2 regions of the Streptomyces sp. NPDC033221 genome follow, and region 1 is predicted to be linked to the other one. Evidence: riboswitches for the same ligand, from Rfam matches in the RefSeq annotation. Region 1 holds a riboswitch; the other holds the start of a gene.
The links. Region 1 has a riboswitch for glycine ahead of gcvT (glycine cleavage system aminomethyltransferase GcvT). Riboswitches for the same ligand answer to the same signal wherever they lie in the genome.

Region 1 (3,398 bases):
CTGGACACCGTCCTCGCGGACGCGCAGCGGATGGCGGACATGCTGAACGAGGACTCCGACCGGTCGGCTTCGGCCGACTCCGTCCAGCTGCGCCAGGCCTCGCAGAACCTGCGCACGCAGGTGGACGAGCTGGCCGCGTTCCGGGCCCCGGCGCCGGGAGAGTCCTCCGACGCCGTGAGCCTGACCGGTTCGGTGGCCCGGTCCGTCTCGGACATCTTCAAGATCCTGGGCATCGACAAGCTGCTCGGCGACCTGCGTCAGCAGCCGTCCGCCCAGCCCGCCACCCAGGCGGCCGACCGGCCCGCCCAGCCCGCCGCCGAGCCCGCGGCCGAGGCGGACGACCAGTCGGCGGCCCAGCCGAAGGCGCCGACCAGCGACCCGCAGCCGGCCGACGACGCGCCGCGGCAGCAGCCCGCCGCCCCGCAGCCGGCCGCCGAGGGCCGGCCGGCCGACGACGCGGCGAAGCAGCCCGGCGGCTCGCTGCTCAACTCCGTACTGTCGCTGCCGACGGTGCTGCTCAAGGCCCTGGGCCTTTAGATCGGCCCGGGGGCGTCCGGAGGAGGCGCGTATGCGGGAGATATGCCGAAGCTAGGACCGGTTCTGACGGGCCGTACGGAACATTCCGTACGGCCCGTCAGGTGTCCGGCATCACGGCTATCGCAGGAATTGCGGATATCGCGGGAATTGCGGATATCGCGGACATCAGGGAGCGTACGGCCGTCCGCGCCTCGGCCTCACTCGAAGCCGATCCGCCGCAACGCGCCCGCCGCGGGCCGGTCCAGCAGGACGGCCGAGGTGAAGCCCGCGGGGAGCCGGGCCGCCCGGGCGCGGGCGGCCAGCCGCCGTACCGCGCGCCGGTGCCGGGCGAAGGCGTAACCGGAGACCCCGCGGCCGCGTGAGCGCTGCCCGGACAGCGCGACCCCGGGCGGTACGTCCAGCAGCACCAGGTGCAGGCCGCGTCCGCCGCGCCGGGCCTCGCGCGCGAGCCAGCGACGTACCCACGCGAGCGTCCCGCAGTCGTGCACCACCACGCTCCGCCCCGACCGCAGCGCCTGCCGCAGCCCCCGGTAGTGGGCCGCCCTGACCAGTGGCCGGTAGAGCGCGTACGGGAACCGGCGCAGCCGGCCACGCTCCCAGCGCTCCCGTACGTCCTGCGAGTCCACGCGGTGCACCACCGCGCCCTGCTGGTCGTGGGCGGGCACCAGCCGGAGCATGAGCGTGCTCTTGCCGCTGCCCGGCAGGCCGGAGACGACCACCACGTCACCGGCCGTGAAGTGCAGTTCGGCCGCCTCGCGCGGGGCGCGTCCGTCCCTGAGGTCGACGACGTCCACCGCCGGCGCGTCCGGCGCGGCGGTCCGCGCCCGGCCGGGGCGGACCACCCCGAGCGGCAGCCGCCGGGGCCCCGGCACGGCGGCCGGGGCCGGCTCCGGGACACAGCCCGGGGGCACGCCTCCCGGACTTGTCGCGAATGCGGCTTGCCTGTGCACCGTGATCGCCCCTCCCGGTCCGGTGGTTCCGTCCCCTTACCCGCAGAGTGTCAAGAAAAGGTAATGCGCTTCAAGGAAACGGCACGATCCGTACAGTCCGCGGACACTGTTGTGACGCCCCTGCGAACACCGGTACGACCAGGGCTCCTGTATCCGGCGATCCCGTGCGATGATGTGCGCGCCATGTGCCGGACCGCACAGCTCCGTGTGCGTTCCTCGTACGGGTGCCACGCTCAGCCAATTGCATACCGGCCGCTTGAATCCGCGCGGGAGAGTCCCCGGCCGTCACGGCGGGGCGCCGAAGGAGCAAGTCCTCCCTTGAATCTCTCAGGCCCCGATACCGCGCGGGCGAGGCAGATCTGAAAAGCGGGCCGCCGTGGTGTGGCTCCACCCAAGGTGCAAACCGGGACCGGTGACGGCCTTCCGGTGAACCTCTCAGGTTCCGATGACAGATGGGGAGACCGTCTTGTCACCCATGCCCGGGAGCCCTCACCATGACCGAAGCCCCCCGCCGGACCGCGCTGGACGCGACGCATCGCGCGCTCGGCGCGACCATGACCGACTTCGCCGGATGGGACATGCCGCTGCGCTACGGCAGCGAGCGTGACGAGCACGTCGCCGTCCGTACCCGCGCCGGCCTGTTCGACCTCTCGCACATGGGCGAGATCACCGTCACCGGACCGCGCGCCGCCGACCTGCTGGACTTCGCACTCGTCGGCAACATCGGCGGCGTCGCCGTCGGCCGCGCCCGCTACACCATGATCTGTGACGCCGAGGGCGGCATCCTGGACGACCTGATCGTCTACCGCCTCGGCGAGACGGAGTACATGGTCGTCGCCAACGCCTCCAACGCCCAGGTCGTGCTGGATGCGCTCACCGAGCGGGCGAGCGGCTTCGAGGCCGAGGTACGCGACGACCGGGACGCGTACGCGCTGCTCGCCGTGCAGGGCCCGGAGTCCGGCGGCATCCTCAAGGGCCTTACGGACGCCGACCTGGACGGCCTGAAGTACTACGCCGGGCTGCCCGGCACCGTCGCCGGCGTGCCGGCGCTGATCGCCCGTACGGGATACACCGGTGAGGACGGTTTCGAGCTGTTCGTCCGCCCGGCGGACGCGGTCACCCTCTGGGAGGCGCTGACCGCGGCCGGTCAGGACGCGGGCCTGGTGCCGTGCGGCCTGTCCTGCCGGGACACGCTGCGCCTGGAGGCGGGCATGCCGCTGTACGGGCACGAGCTGACCACCGGCACCACCCCGTTCGACGCGGGCCTGGGCCGGGTCGTGAAGTTCGAGAAGACGACGAACGGCGGCGACTTCGTGGGCCGCGCCGCCCTGGAGACGGCCCGGGACCGCGCCGAGACCCGGCCGCCCCGCAAGCTGGTCGGTCTGATCGCCGAGGGCCGCCGCGTGCCGCGCGCCGGATACCCGGTCGTGGGCCCGGACGGCGCCGTGATCGGCGAGGTCACCTCGGGTGCCCCCTCGCCCACCCTCGGCAAGCCCGTCGCCATGGCGTACGTGGACGCCGCGCACGCCGCGCCCGGGACGGCCGGTGTGGCGGTGGACATCCGTGGCACCCATGAGCCGTACGAGGTCGTGGCGCTGCCCTTCTACAAGCGCCGGAAGTGACGCGCGTACCTCCGCCCGAGCCGTCTTTGCGTCTCACCTGTCAAGACCCCTGCAGCAAGCACGCCACCGCATCCAGGAGAATCAAGTCATGAACAACCCCCAGCAGCTGCGTTACAGCAAGGAGCACGAGTGGCTGTCGGCCGCCGAGGCGGGCGTCTCGACGATCGGCATCACCGAGCACGCCGCCAACGCGCTCGGCGACGTCGTCTTCGTGCAGCTCCCTGCGGTCGGTGACACGGTCACGGCGGGCGAGACCTGCGGTGAGCTGGAGTCGACCAAGTCCGTCAGC
Region 2 (3,398 bases), on a different contig from region 1:
CTCGGCCACCGACGCGTCGAGCGACTCGACATCGCCCTGGACGCCGAAGGCGCGCCACACCGCGTGCACCTGCGCGCGTCCGGTGGTCTCGTCGCAGGCGACGCCCACCAGGTCGGCGTCGACCAGCCGCAGGTTGACCCCGGCCTCGCGGGCCGCGGCGACCGCCTCGGCGGCGCGGCCCGGCACCCGTACGGTCAGCGTGTCGAAGTACGCGCCGTGCACGACCTCGACGCCGCCGGCGCGCAGGCCCGCCGCCAGTATGGAGGCGTAGCGGTGGGTACGGCGGGCGATGGCCGCGAGGCCGTCCGGGCCGTGATACACGGCGTACATGCCCGCCATCACCGCGAGCAGCACCTGCGCGGTGCAGATGTTGCTGGTGGCCTTCTCCCGGCGGATGTGCTGCTCACGCGTCTGGAGGGCGAGCCGGTACGCCTTGTTGCCGTCGGCGTCCACCGAGACGCCCACCAGGCGGCCGGGCAGGCTGCGGGCGAACTTCTCCCGTACGGCCATGAATCCGGCGTGCGGGCCGCCGAAGCCCATCGGGACACCGAACCGCTGCGTGGTGCCGACGGCGATGTCGGCGCCCAGCTCGCCCGGCGAGGTCAGCAGGGTCAGCGCCAGCAGATCGGCGGCGACGGTGACGATCGCGCCCAGCTCGTGCACCTGCTCGATGAGGGCCCGCGGGTCCCGTACGGCGCCGGAGGCACCGGGGTACTGGAGCAGCACGCCGAAGACGCCGCGCTCGGCCACCTCCGCCGGGATGCCCTCGGACAGGTCGGCCACCACGACCTCGACGCCGGTCGGCTCGGCGCGGGTCTCGATCACCGCGACGGTCTGCGGCAGGCAGTCGGCGTCGATCAGGAAGACGCCCTGCTTGACCTTGCCGACGCGCCGCGCGAGGGCCATCGCCTCGGCGGCGGCCGTGCCCTCGTCCAGCAGGGAGGCACCGGAGGTCGGCAGGCCGGTCAGGTCGGCGACCATGGTCTGGAAATTGAGCAGCGCCTCTAGACGGCCCTGGGAGATCTCCGGCTGGTACGGGGTGTAAGCCGTGTACCAGGCAGGGTTCTCCATCACGTTGCGCAGGATCACCGGCGGGGTGAACGTGCCGTGATAGCCGAGCCCGATCATGGGAGCAAGCACCTGGTTACGGTCCGCGAGCGCCCGCAGCTCGGCCAGCACCTCGGCCTCGGAACGGCCCTGGGGCAGCCCAAGCACCTCCGCGCTCTTGATCACATCCGGTACGGCGGCCGCGGTGAGTTCGTCCAGCGATCCGAACCCGACCTGCGCGAGCATCTTGGCCTGGGCCTCCGGACCGGGGCCGATATGCCGCTGCTCGAACGGGGTACCTCGTTCCAGCTCGGTCAGGGAGATGCGATTGGTGGTCATCTGCGGGGGCCTCCTGGTCGTTTCGACCTACGCGGGGCACCACGGCGCTGGTGCCCGGACGGCCTCCCCCTCTGTCATCTCAACCTGAGAGCTTCACCGGTCCCGTACGCGGCACCGGCTTTCACCGTCGGTGAGGAGGGGCTTCCGGCGCTGTGCCCGTCCGTGGCCCGCCCTGCTTTCCAGAGTGACCTCGTCCATGCGGTACGTGAGCCTGAGAGATTCCGGGGAGGAGTTGCTCCTTCGGCGCCTCCGTCATGATCGACGAAGGACTCTCCCGCATGGGGTCTGCAGCCGTTCGCCAGCCTACCAGCGCGGCGAACGGACGTTCCTTCGAGTGGCCGGGGCATGAATTGTGCCGTTTGGTAGTTGTCACAAGGCAGTTGCGACCACTTGGAGGGACCGTGCAGACCGATATCGATCCCCGCAGCTTGATCGGCCGCAAGGCGTTCGACAAGAACGGAACCAAGATCGGCACCGTCGACGAGGTGTACCTGGACGACGCGACCGGTGAACCGGAATGGGCGGCCGTACGCACCGGGATCTTCAGCCGGGACGCGTTCGTGCCCCTGGAGCCCAGCGACCTGGTCGACGAGGCGCTGCACGTCCCCTACGACCGCAGGCTGATCAGGGATGCGCCGGACTTCGGGGTGGGCCGCCACCTCTCGCCGGAGCAGGAACTACAGCTTTACCACCACTACCGTCTGGACATCCCGGCCCCCGATCCCGTGCCCGGGTCGGACGCCGCGCCCGCCGACACGGAGTTCGGGCGGGTGGCCGGCACCGAGGACTGACCACCGGGCGGCGGAGCCACGAGGCCGCCGGGCTCCTCCTCCGGCACGCGGCTTGCCCGGCTCTCGCGGCTCGTGCGGCTCTCGCGGCTCGTGGGGCTCGTGGGGCTAGTGGGGCTCGTGAGTACGCCTGGCTCTCGGGACTCGCGATCACCGGAAACGCCGGGTCCGCCCGGCTCCCCAGGGGCGGCGTGGAGGCCAGGCCTGTCCGGCTCCCTGAAGCCGTCGGCACCGACCCCGTCCGTCGCCTTTGGCTCGCGGTCACCGGAACCGCCCGGCTCCCCTGGCTCGCGGTCGCCCGAGCCGCCCGGCCCACCGGGCAGTCCGTCCCGCCACCCGTCCGGCGGACCGCCCACCAGCGGCAGCGGCTCGCCGGGCCGCAGCGCCGGGTCCTCGACCGGGAACGTGCGGACCCGCCCGGGCCCGGTCCACGGCTGCTCGAACCGTACGGTCACCCGGCCGACGCCGCTCCCCTGCACCCACCCTGCCCCGTGGTCCTCATGCAGCACGTCAAGCCCGGGGAGCCACCGCCGGGGCCGCTCGGGCTCGTCGGCGGCCATCCGCGCGGCCTCGTCGGCCGCCCGGCGCTCCCGCTCGGCCTCCTCCTCGGCGGCCTTCTCCGTCGCCAGCTGGGCGAACAGGTCCTCCTGCGTGAAGTCCGCGAGGCCGGTCACCCCCACGCCCAGCAGCCGTACGCCGCCCGTCGTGTCCACCAGGTCCAGCAGCCGCGCCGCGGCCTCCCGCACCACGCCGGGGTCGTCCGTGGGCCCGCGCAGCGTCTCCGACCTGGTCAGCGTCGAGAAGTCGTAGTTACGCACCTTGATCACGACGGTCCTGCCGGAGCGCCCGGCGGCCCGCAGCCGCTGCACACACCGGTCGGCCAGCCGCGTCAGCTCGGCCCGCACCCGCGTCCGGTCCGTCAGGTCCACCTCGAAGGTGTCCTCGACCGATATGGATTTCGCGTCCCGCTCGGCCACCACCGGCCGCTCGTCGCGGCCCAGCGCCATCGCGTACAGCCCGGCGCCGTGCGCCTTGCCCAGCAGCCGTACCAGCTCCGCCTCGCCCGCCTCCGCCGTCTCGGCGACCGTGTGGATGCCCGACCGGCGCAGCGTCTCGGCCGTGGCCGGGCCGACGCCGGGCAGCGTGCGCACCGTCATCGGGCCGAGCAGTTCCCGCTCCGTGCCCGGCTCGATGACCACGATTCCGTCCGGCTTGGCCTGCTCG

Region 2: linked by a shared signal. The riboswitch ahead of gcvP (aminomethyl-transferring glycine dehydrogenase) and the one ahead of gcvT (glycine cleavage system aminomethyltransferase GcvT) in region 1 are both predicted to bind glycine.

What each region holds. Positions count from the first base shown of each region.
Region 1 covers NZ_JBVIQN010000007.1:280,642-284,039, reverse strand. The annotation lists gene ACZ53K_RS12125 (hypothetical protein) at 1-537, shown strand, start outside; gene ACZ53K_RS12120 (AAA family ATPase) at 735-1,448, opposite strand; glycine riboswitch at 1,745-1,840, shown strand; glycine riboswitch at 1,841-1,949, shown strand; gene gcvT (glycine cleavage system aminomethyltransferase GcvT) at 1,982-3,109, shown strand; gene gcvH (glycine cleavage system protein GcvH) at 3,198-3,398, shown strand, end outside.
Region 2 covers NZ_JBVIQN010000029.1:9,660-13,057, reverse strand. The annotation lists gene gcvP (aminomethyl-transferring glycine dehydrogenase) at 1-1,386, opposite strand, end outside; glycine riboswitch at 1,576-1,673, opposite strand; gene ACZ53K_RS30490 (PRC-barrel domain-containing protein) at 1,788-2,177, shown strand; partial or broken gene ACZ53K_RS30485 (DNA polymerase IV) at 2,471-3,398, opposite strand, start outside.